Regions from separate parts of the Vibrio sp. R15-SG3-ISO1B genome, predicted to be linked through region 1. Evidence: riboswitches for the same ligand, from Rfam matches in the RefSeq annotation. Region 1 holds a riboswitch; the other holds the start of a gene.
The links. Region 1 has a riboswitch for lysine ahead of AC6R0S_RS09650 (Na+/H+ antiporter NhaC family protein). Riboswitches for the same ligand answer to the same signal wherever they lie in the genome.

Region 1 (8,156 bases):
AATACGGACGGTGTGCCAGTGACCTGGATACGCGGACCCACCGGACTGATGACATCCAGGTAGACGCTGGCAAGGTTGCTGATCATCTGCTCGCTGTGTAGGTCAAAGTGCTCAAGTTGGCGCTCCAACATCTGGATGCGATCGCCAAGCTGAGACATAGAGTCGCGGCGGGCACTGAGTTTACGTTCAAGCGCCATGAGACTAATGATGTAGCGTGTGATTTCGCTGCCTGCTGGCGTGCTATCGATCCCTTTGACTAAACACTCAAGCCCCAGTTTAAGATCGGATTCACGACCATACACCGCCACTGTGTTGCTTGGATTGGTGTTTAAGACCGCTTTTAACGAGGTTTCGAACGCGTCATTGTCACAGTAACCGTTCTTCGCCACTTGTTGAACCAAAGCGACGGCCTGGCAAATACCGGCAAAGGCGATGGTGCGGTCATAGAGTGCATTAGCCACCGAATCGTACTCCTATCAATAAACTGTTGATTACAGACACACTGTCCATTACAGACGCTGCTCGATGATGCCGCCACCTAAGCACACATCACCATCATAAAATACCGCAGATTGCCCTGGGGTCACCGCCACCTGAGGCTCATCAAAGGTAACCTTGATATTCTCATCATCGATAGGTGTGATGGTACAAGGGATGTCGGTTTGGCGATAGCGGGTTTTTACCGTGCATTTGATTGGCTCGCGAATCGGTGTGCGATCGACCCAATGTAACTGTGAAGCCACCAAACCCTCAGACTTGAGCAGAGGGTGATCTGCACCTTGCACAGCAATTAACACATTGCGTTTCAGATCTTTGTCTGCCACGTACCAAGGGTCTTCATTACCGCCGCCGCCTTTTTGACCACCAATGTGTAGTCCTTTGCGCTGGCCTAGCGTGTGGTACATCAAACCTTGGTGCTCGCCAATCACTTTGCCTTCCGGTGTTTCGATTTTACCGGGTTGCGCAGGTAGATAGCGAGATAAGAAATCGGTAAATTTGCGCTCACCAATAAAACAGATGCCGGTGGAATCTTTTTTCTTGGCGGTGATCAAATCTTGCTCTTCGGCGATGCGTCGCACTTCCGGCTTTTCAAGCTCGCCAACAGGGAATAGGCTACGCGCTACTTGGTCACTGCTTAGTGTATAAAGGAAGTAGCTTTGATCTTTGTTGCCATCTAATCCACGCAGCATCTTAGGTGCTTCGCCATTGTCAGGGAAGGTGCGGCGCACGTAATGACCCATCGCAATGTAGTCGGCGTCGAGGACTTCGTCGGCGAATTCCAAGAATGCTTTAAATTTGATCTCTTTGTTGCAGAGAATATCCGGGTTCGGCGTGCGGCCCGCTTTGTATTCCGCCAAAAAGTATTCGAATACGTTATCCCAGTACTCGGCAGCAAAGTTAATGGTGTGCAGGTGGATGCCCAACTTGTCACACACCGCTTGCGCGTCGGCGAGATCTTCTGCTGCTGTACAGTATTCTTCGTTGTCGTCTTCTTCCCAGTTCTTCATGAACAAGCCTTCAACCTGATAGCCTTGTTGCTTTAACAGGTAGGCAGAAACGGACGAATCTACACCGCCAGACATACCGACGATGACTTTCTTTTTACTGTTGTCAGTACAGTTTTCAGACATTAGGTCACACCACTCAATTTAACTGGATGCAAATTCTAGCAGAAAGCCGGTAGCGGTGACAGATCCGAGATCGAAATCACACCGATGCTTTTGAGCTTGTTCTCGCTAGGTTGTTATGCAGCCCATAGTTCGACAAATAGAGCCCAAGTTATCTGCTAAACACGGCAATGTACCTCGCGTAAATATCACAACATATCGGTTGATTGCGTTGATGGTCATTACGTCGACAGTTAGCACGGATATCATTGGGTAATGCAGGGTTAGTTGTGGCATAGTGGGCGAAATTCAAGAGTCCTAGGCTCATCTATCTCATTATTAAGTGAACTCCTCATGACTGAACACCAAGACGAACTGCTGCAAGAAACGCAACTTATTGAAGTAATTGAAAACCAACTGCAAGATGGCAACCCCATCAAAGTGAAAGAAACGTTAATGCGTTTGATGATGACGGGCACAGCAAGAGACGAAGCAATTGCCATGATGGCTTGCGCAGTCTCAATCGAAATTTTTGATGTGATGAAAAACGATGGTGAGTTTAATCTTAAACGCTATTCCGAGCACTTGGATTTGTTGCCAGATTTGAGTTTTATGGAAGGCGAATAAGCCGCCGCTAATCCTTATCGACGTTGCTCTAGGTTAAATGCGCGAGCAAACGTTTGCTATGCTAGCGGGAGTTGCCGCGCCAATAAGGGCGCGGTAGAATCGCGCCACTTTTTATCCCTTACTTTACTCTGATTATGAAATTTCCCGGCCAACGCAAATCCAAACATTACTTCCCGGTTCATGCTCGCGACCCTTTAGTGACTCAAGCGCAGGACAGCAAGAAAATGTCCCGCACCCATATTATTGGTATCGACCAAACCTTAGTGGATATTGAAGCTAAAGTGTGCAGCTCGCTCATCGAAAAATATCAGTTAAGTAAGGGACACTCACTGGTGATTGATGATGCGACGGCCGAAGCGTTATACGACGAACTTAAGCGCGATGATTTGATCACCAATGAATACGCGGGTGGCACGATTGGCAATACCTTGCACAACTATTCTGTGTTGGCGGATGACCGTTCGACGCTACTGGGTGTCATGAGTCAGGACATCAAGATCGGCAGTTACGGCTATCGTTATTTGTGCAATACCTCCAGTCGAATGGACTTGAATTATCTGCAAGGTGTCGACGGCGCGATTGGACGCTGCTTCGCGCTGATCACCGAAGACGGGGAGCGTACTTTTGCCATTAGTGAAGGGCAGATGAACCAGCTTAAACCAGAGAGCATTCCAGAAAAAATCTTTAAAAATGCCTCTGCACTGGTGCTGACTGCGTATTTGGTGCGCTGCAAAGCGGGCGATCCGATGCCAGAAGCGACCATGCGCGCTATTGAGTACGCGAAAAAGCACGATGTACCGGTCGTTCTCACGTTAGGGACTAAGTTTGTCATCCAAGATGACCCGCAGTTTTGGCAGCAATTTTTGCGCGATCATGTCACCGTTGTAGCGATGAATGAAGATGAGGCGCATGCGCTCACTGGGGAGAGCGACCCGCTTGCGGCATCAGACAAAGCCTTGGAGTGGGTCGATTTGGTGCTGTGTACTGCTGGGCCACTTGGCTTGTTTATGGCCGGTTATACCGAAGAAGCAGCCAAACGTGAAACGTCATTGCCTTTGTTGCCAGGTAGTATTGCGGAATTCAATCGTTATGAATTTAGCCGCCCTGCATTAAAAGATAATTGCGATCAAGCGATCAAAGTATATTCTCATATTTCACCATACATGGGTGGTCCGGAGAAAATTAAAAACACCAATGGCGCCGGTGATGCGGCATTGTCTGCGTTGTTGCACGATATGGCCGCGAATAAATACCACAAAGAAAATGTGCCCAACTCGAGTAAACACGCGCATGCGTTTTTAACTTATTCTTCCTTTTCACAAGTATGTAAGTATTCCAACCGTGCCAGTTATGAGGTATTGGTTCAGCACTCTCCACGTCTTTCGAAAGGTTTACCAGAGCGAGAAGATAGCTTGGAAGAAGCCTACTGGGAACGATAAACGAAAAAAAGCGCCGAAAGGCGCTTTTTTTTTGAACTAACTTACATCGAAAGTTAGATCAGGAACTCTTCTAGGCTCTTGCCTGCATCCAATTGCTGTTGAATAGCAGATGGGGTGCGACCCTGACCTGTCCAAGTTTTAGTTTCTCCGCTTGCATCCACGTATTTATATTTTGGTGGACGAGGTGCACGTTTCGATTTTGTTTTGGTTTTTGTTTCACCAGCAAGCGCAGAGTAAAGGGCATCAATATCGATACCTTCTTTAGAAATTTGCTCAGCAATGGCAGCCAGTTTGGCTTCTTGCTCTGCCGCTGCTGCACGCTGCGCTTCTTCCTCTTCTTTACGCTCAGTAAAGACTGTCGTTAATTTGCTTAGGGCGTCTTCCAGTTGCTCAAGAGTCAGTTCACGTGCTGCTGCACGAAGACTACGAATATTTAATAGTGTTTTTGTTAGTTCAGACATAACATCTCTCATTGTTATCTTATTTAAGAGTATTTCTTAAATACTAATCCTGATATTTAAACATTACAATCCATTCTTAGCAGAATGCGATAAATTTATTGTTACTGTCAGCCAAATTTACCTTTCTTTACTTTATTGGAGCGATCATTCGGCTAAGTCTTGTTTTGACGCTCAGATTTAATAATAGAGTTTCATATCTATTATTAAACGTTTCTTATCCTGACGGTACTGTTTAGATAAAAGTCGCCGAAATCAGCATGAGAACGAATTTTCCTAATAGTTGGCATTATAATGTCGATATAGTTCAAATGAACCACCTCAATACGTTTTCTTTTACGATTTCGATCACAGCACATATTTCGACTTCGAGAAAGTGCTATCTATTTGGCATTGCAGTCAACACCGAGTTTTTAATGTCCCGGGCGTTGAACGTCAGCACAGTGTGAAATGTCACCAAATTGAGAGTTGGCTTCCCGTTTGTACCATCGCTAAGCAATAAAAGTGACAACAAAACGAGCCAAATTGTTGAAATGCAGTTTTAGATGGGTACAATGGCGCCACCTAATGCATGACTACAGTAAAACCTTTGTTAATTTGATGTTTCATTGGTTGATTATTTTGGTTGTGCGGTAGAGGAGCGGAATAAAATAGTAGCGTTTGTTGGGGTGATGCCAATGAGCATGCGTGAAAGGTTATCTCGCCGAAGTGGGCTTCCCTATCAAAGGAGTTCGCTGGGGTTAGTCTCGAAAGGGCTAACACTGCCATAGTCTATAATGTGTAAAACTATGGAGCGCTACTGTAGGGTTGGGTGAAGTGTCTACTTCCCTGTCGCTAAGTTCAACATTATCAACGGCCGCGTGCGGTTGACTAATCTGCAGTAGATCTCTAACCATTTATTACTGGTTTTTGAAGATCATGAATTTAATTGATTTTGCCTCATCTCCTTTATCTCTTTTGCCACCACTCGTGGCGTTGAGTCTTGCGATCATTACGCGTCGCGTTCTTGTGTCTCTCGGTGTGGGTATCGTTTTAGGTGCCGTATTGCTTAACGACTATTCGTTTGCGAGTGCGTCGGGTTATCTTGCGTCAACCGTATCGGGCGTTTTCGTAGAAGACGGTGGCCTCAATACTTGGAACATGAGTATTGTCGGCTTCTTGCTTTTGCTCGGTATGATGACAGCACTGCTGACGCTCTCAGGCGGCACTCGCGCATTCGCTGAATGGGCGCAGTCTCGTGTGAAAAGTAAGCGCGGTTCAAAACTGCTTGCTGCGTTTTTGGGCGTGTTCATTTTTGTCGATGATTACTTTAACAGCTTGGCGGTGGGCGCGATTTCTCGCCCAGTCACGGACCGTTTTTACGTCTCTCGCTCTAAGCTGGCTTACATTCTCGATTCGACCGCTGCCCCTATGTGTGTCTTGATGCCCGCATCAAGCTGGGGTGCCTATATTATGACCATCATTGGTGGCATCTTAGTCTCTCATGGCATCACAGAGTATTCCGCGTTGGGCGCTTACGTGCGTTTGATTCCGATGAACTTCTATGCGGTATTTGCGCTGTTGATGGTGTTTGCTGTGGCTTGGTTTGGTCTCGACATCGGTAAGATGCGCAGCCATGAAATTGCGGCGTCTCAAGGCCGCGGCTTTGACAAGGATGCAGAGAACGACACCAAAGAAGCGCACGAGCTCAATGAAGAGCTGGATATTCGTGAAAGCGAAGGCGGACGCGTCCTTGATTTGGTTTTGCCTATTGTGCTGTTAATCATTGCAACGGTCGCGGCCATGCTTTACACCGGTGGTCAAGCGCTTAAAGCGGATGGTGAAGCGTTTAATCTGCTGGGCGCTTTTGAAAACACCGATGTAGGTTTGTCTTTGATCTACGGTGGTATTGTGGGTTTGGCAACCGCGCTGTTTACGGTGGTTAAGCAACGCATTGCGACCATCGAAATTGCTCGTACACTGTGGATTGGTGCGCGCTCAATGTTTGGTGCGATCCTCATTCTAGTCTTCGCGTGGACCATTGGTAGCGTGATTGGTGACATGAACACGGGTAAATACCTGTCAACGCTGGCGCAAGGTAGCATCAACCCACATTGGTTGCCGGTTATCCTGTTCTTGCTCTCGGGCTTGATGGCGTTCTCGACCGGTACCTCTTGGGGTACATTCGGTATCATGTTGCCGATTGCGGGTGATATGGCTGGAGCGACAGATATTGCCTTGATGTTGCCAATGCTGAGTGCGGTGCTCGCCGGTTCGGTCTTTGGTGATCACTGCTCACCGATTTCGGATACCACGATTTTGTCTTCGACGGGTGCTCGTTGTAATCACATTGATCACGTCTCGACTCAGTTACCTTATGCGTTATCTGTAGCAGCGATCTCTTGTGTCGGCTTTATCACTCTCGGTATGACGGCGTCGGTCGGTCTCTCATTTGCGGTCGCCAGCGTGGCGTTTGTGGCCGTGTGCGCGGTGCTTTCAATGATGTCTAAGTCGAAGCTAGCGAGCTGTGCGACGTCATAAAACGATAGACAGTTCGTATCTAACTGACAGATTCTATTGATTATTTTAAGGAGGCTTTGGCCTCCTTTCTTATTTGTCTAATACAAATAAGAAAAAGTTGAAATTAAAGGTTGAAAAGATCCCTGAGCTTGGTTAGTGTGGTCAGCAACCAAGCGAGCTAAGAGAGCTTTATAAGTATGCGCAATTTTGTAATGAACATTCATCATCACCATCACCCAATCTAGTCTTTCGGGAGATGTGCGCATACCCGGGAGATAGGAAACTCCCGGAGGCAAAAAATCACAAATATAATGATTTATGACCCTCGGGAGACAAACCTTCCGAGGGTTTTTTAGTTTTTAAGTCTAACGTTTTGAACGATTTCGAACACAGGGATACAAGAGTCATGCAAACACAACGCCTAAGAATCGCCATTCAGAAAAAAGGTCGTCTAAGTAAAGAGAGCCAAGCACTGCTGAAAAAGTGTGGTGTGAAATTTAACGTCATGGGTGAAAAACTGGTGGTTCACTCAGAGAACATGCCAATCGATTTGCTGCTTGTGCGTGACGACGATATCCCAGGTTTGATCATGGACGGTGTGGTTGATCTTGGTTTCATTGGCGAAAACGAATTGGAAGAAGTCCGCCTAGACCGCAAAGCATTGGGTGAGCCTAGTGAGTTTGTGACATTGCGTCGTCTCGATTTTGGTGGCTGCCGTCTTTCTATCGCGATTGATAAGGATGAAGAGTACAACGGCCCGCAAGATTTGGCCGGTAAGCGTATCGCTACCACCTATCCACAATTGTTAAAAGCCTACATGGATGAGCAAGGCGTACCGTTCTCAACCTGTATGCTTACCGGTTCTGTTGAAGTCGCGCCACGCGCTGGCCTTGCAGATGCCATCGCTGACCTAGTGTCTACCGGCGCTACTTTAGAAGCGAACGGCCTAAAAGAAGCGGAAGTCATTTTCCAATCAAAAGCGACCCTTATTCAGCGCAAAGGTGAGTTCGCACAAGATAAAACCGAACTGATTGATAAGCTGTTGACCCGTATGCAAGGCGTTCAGCAAGCGAAAGAGTCGAAATACATCATGCTGCACGCGCCAGCGGACAAACTTGAGCAGATCAAATCGCTCCTTCCGGGCGCAGAAGATCCAACCGTCTTGCCGCTCTCTGCTGATAAACAAAAAGTGGCCGTTCACCTTGTGAGTACCGAAAACTTGTTCTGGGAAACCATGGAACAACTCAAAGAGCTTGGTGCTAGCTCAATTCTAGTACTTCCAATTGAGAAAATGATGGAGTAAGGGCGATGAGAACAGTTGTTTGGCAATCATTGAGTGAATCTCAACAAGACTCTATTTTAGAGCGCCCTGCCATTACCGAAGGGGCGAATATTACCGCCGCGGTGTCTGAGGTTATCGCACAAGTAAAAACGCAAGGCGATGCCGCTCTACTGGCGTTGACGGAAAAGTATGATCGCGTCAAACCAGAGTCGATTCGAGTCTCAACTCAAGAGATTGAGGCGGC
Region 2 (8,156 bases), on a different contig from region 1:
GAAAAGCCACTATCAGGAAGAGATCGCCAGTATTCCGCTAAAACCGGAGCTTGAAAGCGATCTGGAATCGTTTGAGATTCTCGAGCCGGTGGATGACTCGAAAGCGCTGCCCGATACGCCTGTCGCGGTCGTCACTCAAGAGGAGAGTGCAGAAGAGGCGCCACTCGAGGTGATCGTTAAAGCCATCCCTGAACGCAATGAGTATCAAGACAGTGCATGGATCATCCAACTGATGGCGTTAAAAAACGCAGAGAATGCGCAGAGCGTCGTGGATGATTTGCAAAAGCGCGGATACCAAGCACACACCAAATTAGAGAATGGTTTTACCCGAGTAATTATTGGTCCTGATGTGTCGAAGAGTAAACTCGAACGCCAAGTGATTGAACTGGAAAAGATCACTGGCTCAAAAGGTCGATTGCTTAAATTTAAACCACTAAATCCATAAGAAAACGTTTGCGTCAGCGTTTTTTCTGTTAAAATGCGCGCCAACTTAAGATGTAGAACAACATGAACTGGTTAGATATTGTCATTTTAAGTGTGATCGGCCTCTCAGCGCTGATCAGTTTAATTCGTGGCTTCGCGAAAGAAGCACTGTCTCTTGTTATCTGGTTTGGCGCCTTTTTTATTGCCAGTCAGTACTACGCGAAATTGGCGATGTATTTCACCAATATCGAAGATGACATGATCCGAAACGGATCCGCGATCGCTGCTCTGTTTATTGCAACTCTGATTGTCGGTGCTATCGTCAATTATGTGATTGCTCAATTAGTGCAGAAGACAGGTTTGTCTGGAACGGATAGAGTCCTTGGTATCGTGTTTGGCGGTTTACGAGGTGTTCTTATAGTGTCAGCGGCACTATTCTTCATGGATGCGTTTACGTCGTTTCCAGACTCACAGTGGTGGAAAGGGTCGCAGTTGGTACCGGAATTCAGCCGCATCATCGCACCTTTTTTTGAACACCTACAAGCAACATCTAGTTTCTTATCTGGGGCGTTATAGCGCTCCAGCCATTGTCGAAAATCGAGGGTTAAGACATGTGTGGTATTGTTGGAATCGTGGGCACAACGCCTGTAAACCAGTCTATCTATGACGCATTGACGGTATTGCAGCATCGTGGCCAAGATGCCGCGGGTATTTGTACCATAGATAGCAATCGTTTTCGTCTTAGAAAGGCGAACGGTTTAGTAAAGGATGTGTTTGAAGCCAAACACATGCAAAGACTTCAAGGTACAGTGGGTATCGGCCATGTTCGCTACCCAACAGCAGGAAGCTCAAGCGCGTCTGAAGCGCAACCTTTCTACGTGAACTCACCATTTGGTATCACACTAGCTCACAACGGTAACCTCACAAACGCACACGAAATTCGCGAAAAGTTGTTCGAGAAAGATCGTCGTCACATCAACACCACCTCTGATTCAGAAGTGTTGCTTAACGTGTTGGCTCATGAGATTGATACTGTCAAAGGTAACGTTACCTCTGAAGATGTGTTCCGTGCTGTCACCAATGTGCATCGCGCGATTCGTGGTGCTTACGCGGTGACGGCTATGATCATCGGTCACGGCATGATTGCGTTCCGCGATCCTAACGGTATTCGCCCACTGTGTTTAGGTAAACGCGAGGTTGAAGGTCGCACCGAGTACATGGTTGCCTCTGAATCAGTAGCCCTAGATGCGGTCGGTTTTGACTTTATGCGCGATGTCGCGCCAGGTGAAGCAATCTATGCGACGTTTGATGGTCAACTGCATACTAAGCAGTGTGCGGACAACCCTCGACTCAACCCATGTATTTTCGAATTTGTTTACTTTGCACGTCCCGACTCCTTTATCGATAAGATTTCGGTTTACAGCGCACGTGTAGAGATGGGTAAGAAACTGGGCGACCGAATCCGTGACGAATTTGCTGATTTGGACATTGATGTGGTTATTCCGATTCCAGAGACCTCGTGTGACATCGCTCTACAAATCGCTCAAGCGATTGAAAAGCCTTACCGCCAAGGTTTTGTGAAAAACCGCTATGTTGGCCGCACGTTCATCATGCCGGGTCAGCAGCAGCGTAAGAAGTCAGTACGTCGTAAACTCAACGCGATTCGTTCAGAGTTTAAAGACAAGAATGTCTTGTTGGTTGATGATTCTATCGTACGTGGTACTACGTCAGAGCAGATCATCGAAATGGCCCGCGATTCAGGTGCGAAGAAAGTGTACATGGTCTCTGCTGCGCCAGAGATTCGCTTCCCGAACGTGTACGGCATTGACATGCCAAGCGCCAATGAGCTTATCGCCCATGGCCGAGACAACGAAGCGATCTGTAAGCAAATTGGTGCCGATGAGCTCATTTTCCAGACGTTGGAAGACCTTACGGACGCCGTTGGCCTAGGCAACACAGACATCTCTCAGTTCGAAACGTCGGTATTTAGCGGTGAATACGTAACCGGCGACATCAATCAGCAGTACTTAGACTTTCTTGAGTCTTTGCGCAGCGATGATGCAAAAACGCAACGAGAGATTCAGCAAGAGCTTGCTAACCTAGAGTTGCATAACGAAGGTGCGTAACCTCCACGCCCTCTACGTAAACGTATTTAATGGTCATCCAACGGATGACCATTTTTTATTGCGCCATCCGGCTGCTGTCAGATGACAATAACGTGCGATTACTTTTTGGGTTTAAAGCCGTAATTAGCTGAACACGCGTTATCTCATTTCTGCCCCAAACCGCCTTATTGCTATTACTCAGCAACGAGTTACGCTGCGGAGTTTGTGATACGTGAAGTTATGGCAGACACCAGAACAGCGCTGCACGGAATCTCCCATTTCCAATCAAAAACGATGCCCTTACCCAGAAAATATCACCTGAGTTGTTATGCAAATTCACAACCGGACAGAAGTTTATTGGAGTAGCATCCCATAGTGTTGCTTTCAGGAACTCCTTCGTACCCAAAAACGTAAAAGGCCACCGTTTGTAGCGGTGGCCTGTTTGCTCTGAACTAGAAGGAAACGCGCATCATGTAAATGTCTAATTCACTATTGCGGTACACGCTCATTCTCCTTGAGTAGATATTTTTAGTTTGTTGATACTGCTAACTTTACACCCAGACCAGCAAACATTGTTCCGACAGCACGATCTAACCAGATGCTGAGTTTTTTACTGCTTCTAACTCGTTCAGAAATCTTGTCTGCCGCAAGAACATATGCAGCTTCCACAACGATAGCAACCGCAATAACAAGTAACCCGAGATAGAACAACTGGAATGATACAGAGCCTGCGTCTTCACGAACAAACTGTGGTAGAAACGCCATAAAGAAAATAGCTACTTTAGGGTTTAGAATGTCGATTAGTACCCCTTGCTTAAATGCTTCAAATGCTGTTTCTTTGCTCTGATTTGAGCCATCGGCATTTAACTCAAATCCAGATGATCTAAATGACTGATAAGCAAGATATATCAGATAAGCCGCACCAACATACTTAACAATGCTAAATGCTAGTGCAGAAGAGACTAAAATAGCAGATAAGCCAATGGAAGCAGCAAACACATGGAAAAGCGCTCCGGTACATACACCAATAGCCGATGCTAAGCCTACCTTTTTTCCATTGCTAATTGTCTTCGTCAGGATGTACAGCAGATCAGGCCCCGGAGCGACATTTAGAGCAAAAGCGGTGGTTAGAAACAATAACCAAAAGTTAAAATCAGACATTCTTACCTCAATATATATTATGGAGGCTACTAGAACAGCGATGCAGGATGCAAAGCTTTGGGGGGACACATATAAACTGGCTCACCATCCATCTGTAGCGCTCCATAGAAAACGTGTTTTTGTCATCCTAACGAGTTTACTATGGCAGTGCTGTACCTATTCGATACAACCCCAGCACTACGGGGTGACGCCCGTGGCACTTCGGCATTGACTCCTTTCACTCAGGGTCAATGGTTGTCAACCTAAACTGAGCTACTGATAGGTAATGCGCCTCTACATTGCTGCACTGATTTTCGCCAATACAGCTTTGCAAATGAAGATAAACTATAAGGTAGAATGATTGCAAATATTTTTTGCGTCGCTTAAACCTCCCAACGGAGCTCTGGGAAAATCAATTCGGGCCGAACGAGATTCTGCATACTTTGCGGCGAATTCTGCATATAGAGAATCTAACAATGTAGATCGCAGGTGGAAGATTATGTCCAATTCCGCGCAGACAGACCATCGCTGACAACGGTGGTCTTTGACGTTTTGGGGTACGAAAAGTTATCCGTAATAACCTAAATTAGCAGTGTTCCAGCTAGCAGAAAGAATTACCAACTCATTCATGCTCTGTATCTTTCCCAAAATCTCGATCAATATTTCGTTATTGTAAGTGCACTAATATTACAAATTATCCTTAATTTGCAGAGTCTCTCATATGCTCTAGTTTGAAAATTCTACTAAGAGTTAAGGTGATCTCAGATAAAATGATTTAAAAAACAATAAGTTAAAATAAAATTTAAGAGAGCTACTGACCTGAACCAAGCCCCTTTACAACCATTAAATGGCATGGTCTATTTGTATTATTAAATTATTTGAACTTATCCACAGTTTAACAAAGCCGACGCGATTCAGACCACATTCCAAGGGCGAATCGGTTTTCTCGCCCTCTTGTGTGTTGCTAACCTTGCCTCATACTCAAATACCCTACGAAAGAGATACTAATGAAAAAGTCACCAATTGCATTTATTTTAGGTTCATTACTATTCGCAAGCGCGTCAACGAGCCACGCAAGCACAGAACAAGTTACCCAACCGACAGCGGTTATGGTTGATCAAGGTGTTGCTGTGGCTTCTGCACAAGAGGTGCTGGAGCTGCGTGAGAGCATCAACAACGCGCAAGATGGCGACGTTATTAGCATCAAACCAGGTCGCTATGCCGATTTAGGTCGTGTGACTTTATCAGCGAACAACGTCAAGATTGTCGCTCAAGAGCCTGGAACTGCCATTTTTAACGGTTCAACTCAGTTCTTGATTAAGGGTGACAATAACCTAATTGAGAGCTTAGTCTTCACTGATGGGGGCGCAACGCTAAGCACTGAAAGTCATGATGCAAACATCATGGGCGTGTTTGGTATCTTTGGTAAAAACAACACCTTAAATAACTCTGTTATCTACAAGTTCAACGATTACGAATACGTAGCGGATGAGAAAGGAAAATACCCTAACATCCGTTGGATCACGGTTGGCGGCGAAAACAACAAGATTACCAACAATACTTTTGAAGGTAAGTACAAGCGCGGCGCGATGCTTGTTGTGGCAACATCAGACAAGTTAGAGAAAACTCTGATCGAAGGTAACATCTTTAAAGACCTGACGGCTTTAGATATGGAGCTGATCGAAAACTCTAACCCGAAAATGGTGAGAACCAACCGTAACGACAGACAAGCGATCCGCGTGGGTGACAGCCACAACTCACTGTTTGATTCACAAAGTATTATCCGCAATAACTACTTCGACAATATCAGTGGTTATGTCGGTAAAAACGGCTCTGGCGAGATCGAGCTTATCTCTGTGAAAGCGAGTGGCATCACTTTTGATGGCAACACAATCAAAAACAGTACTTCGATGATTTCTTTACGTCATGGCCATAATAATGTTGTGACAAACAACGTGATCTTACCGGGTAACACGGCTAACTCAGGCGGTATCCGTATCTATGATGAGAACCACATAATTGAAAACAACTATATCGAAGGTACATTAGGTAAAGGTACTTACCGTGGCGCTCTTGTGCTGAACACAGGCATCATCGATGTAGCGAATGGCGAAGTGCTAAGTAAAGATTCAAAGGACGGCAAAACACTGCAAAAGCAGTGGACACCAAAAGACGTTGTGGTTAAGAACAATACGTTAGTGAACAACACACAAGGTATTTTTGCGAGTAATGCAATTCACCGCGTAAGTTTAACTAACGATGAACGTGTTGAAACTATCTTCCCAGCTGTTGATACGCTATTTGAAAACAACCTATCTATTGCAACTGAAGATGGTACAAACGCCTTCCGACAATTTGAGGGTGAAAAATTCCAGATGGTTGGCTCTAAGTTTGTTAACAATATCTTCTATGGTCAAATCGAAGGCTTAGACCAGTTGCCTGAAGGTGTTTCTACAGACGCACCAGCGATGGAGCGCGACGAGCAAGGTCTATTGAAAGCGGTGGGTACAGTAGGTGCGTCTAACCTAACCGTACTGAATGAAGAAATGGTTGGTTCAACTATCGTTATCAACTAATCGATTTCAATAATTTAATCTGGTTCGTTCAGCCATCTATTCGCTGAACGGGCCGGCCATCCGGCTGTGACATATTCACTGTTCACAACGCTCTGAACGTAAAAAAGCCCAACTTATTTCTAAGCTGGGCTTTCTTGAATTTGGCTCCCCCTGCGGGACTCGAACCTGCGACATACGGATTAACAGTCCGCCGTTCTACCAACTGAACTAAGGGGGAATTGCTCTAAAGCGAGCGGAATATTAGCAGTACCAGAAAATCTGTCAAGTTTCCTTCTGCGTAAAAACGCAAAAATTAATCATAAAAAAAGCTTTACTTTTCTGTAGCCCTTGCGGCATTTGGGCTCTATTTACTTATCCACCAAAATTGTGGATAAGTGTGTGTATGAGATCTGATCAAGTAAAATTTCGGTCAAAATTAATGCCTTTACTCTAATTTGTAACGTGAAGAGTTTGGGTTACAACACCTTGTTCTATCAGATGATAATCGAGAAAATGCCTGAGAAACGGCGAGATCTTAGCCTGTGCATAACAAAAAGAGAATGTAACAAATTAGCTTGAAATGTGAGTAAGCTGTGGAGTAAAAGAGAGGGGGTTTAGGAGTAGATTTCCTTTAGGGGGAGGAATATTAACAGGAATGAATATGATGATCTAGAGTAAATTCTACAGATAAGAAAAATCGGTAATTTATTTTTCTCTCGCCTATTGAGTCTGTATATCTATACAGCCAAAATAGACGAAATTGTCTCACGGTGTACATGCGTATGAATAAAGTATTTGATCTGGTCTCAGACTATCAGCCATCAGGGGATCAGCCAACCGCGATCAAGCAGTTACTCGAGGGCCTTGATGCAGGGCTTGCCCATCAAACACTGCTCGGTGTTACGGGCTCTGGCAAGACGTTCACACTGGCGAATGTGATTGCTCAAGCACAAAGGCCAGCCATTCTACTTGCACCGAATAAAACACTGGCTGCGCAGCTATACGGAGAGATGAAGTCGTTTTTTCCTAATAATGCTGTTGAGTATTTCGTCTCTTACTACGACTACTATCAGCCTGAAGCCTACGTACCCACCACCGACACCTTTATTGAAAAGGACGCCTCGGTTAACTCGCACATAGAGCAAATGCGCCTGTCGGCCACCAAAGCGCTACTTGAGCGTAAAGATGCCATCATCGTCGCGTCGGTGTCTGCGATCTATGGTTTGGGCGATCCTGAATCCTATTTGCAAATGATGTTGCACATCCGTCGCGGCGATGTGATGGACCAACGTGACATCCTACGTCGTTTGGCCGAATTGCAATACAGCCGCAATGACGTTGCGTTCGAGCGCGGCCAATTTCGAGTGCGTGGAGAGGTGATCGACATCTTCCCGGCTGAATCGGATCAAGATGCGGTACGGATTGAGATGTTTGATGATGAGATAGATTGCATCAGCGTGTTTGACCCGCTCACGGGTGTGGTGAAACAGCGAGACCTACCGCGATTTACCATTTATCCCAAAACGCACTACGTTACCCCTCGAGATCGTATTTTAGATGCGATAGAAAAAATCAAGGTAGAGTTGGAAGGGCGTAAGAAAACGTTGCTGGAAAACAACAAATTGCTTGAAGAGCAGAGGATCTCCCAGCGTACTCAGTTTGATATAGAGATGATGAACGAGTTGGGTTTTTGCTCGGGGATTGAAAACTACTCCCGCTACCTCAGTGGTCGAAATGAGGGAGAGCCGCCGCCGACCTTGTTTGACTATCTACCGCACGATGGCTTGTTGGTGATTGATGAATCGCACGTTACAGTTCCGCAAATCGGCGCGATGTTCAAAGGGGATCGCTCACGAAAAGAGACCTTAGTGGAGTTTGGTTTTCGTCTGCCTTCGGCGCTCGATAATCGTCCGTTGAAGTTTGAAGAGTTTGA

Region 2: another riboswitch for lysine. It lies ahead of AC6R0S_RS12485 (LysE family translocator); the one in region 1 lies ahead of AC6R0S_RS09650 (Na+/H+ antiporter NhaC family protein).

The regions. Positions count from the first base shown of each region.
Region 1 is NZ_JCBDGG010000033.1:7,551-15,706, forward strand. It holds gene hflD (high frequency lysogenization protein HflD) at 1-461, opposite strand, end outside; gene mnmA (tRNA 2-thiouridine(34) synthase MnmA) at 510-1,631, opposite strand; gene AC6R0S_RS09635 (hypothetical protein) at 1,962-2,234, shown strand; gene AC6R0S_RS09640 (inosine/guanosine kinase) at 2,369-3,673, shown strand; gene AC6R0S_RS09645 (H-NS family histone-like protein) at 3,727-4,134, opposite strand; lysine riboswitch at 4,757-4,938, shown strand; gene AC6R0S_RS09650 (Na+/H+ antiporter NhaC family protein) at 5,050-6,651, shown strand; His leader region at 6,851-6,987, shown strand; gene hisG (ATP phosphoribosyltransferase) at 7,037-7,933, shown strand; gene hisD (histidinol dehydrogenase) at 7,939-8,156, shown strand, end outside.
Region 2 is NZ_JCBDGG010000042.1:39,346-47,501, forward strand. It holds gene AC6R0S_RS12470 (SPOR domain-containing protein) at 1-445, shown strand, start outside; gene AC6R0S_RS12475 (CvpA family protein) at 508-999, shown strand; gene purF (amidophosphoribosyltransferase) at 1,035-2,549, shown strand; gene AC6R0S_RS12485 (LysE family translocator) at 3,057-3,689, opposite strand; lysine riboswitch at 3,777-3,973, opposite strand; gene AC6R0S_RS12490 (polysaccharide lyase 6 family protein) at 4,676-6,244, shown strand; tRNA gene AC6R0S_RS12495 (tRNA-Asn) at 6,386-6,461, opposite strand; gene uvrB (excinuclease ABC subunit UvrB) at 7,006-8,156, shown strand, end outside.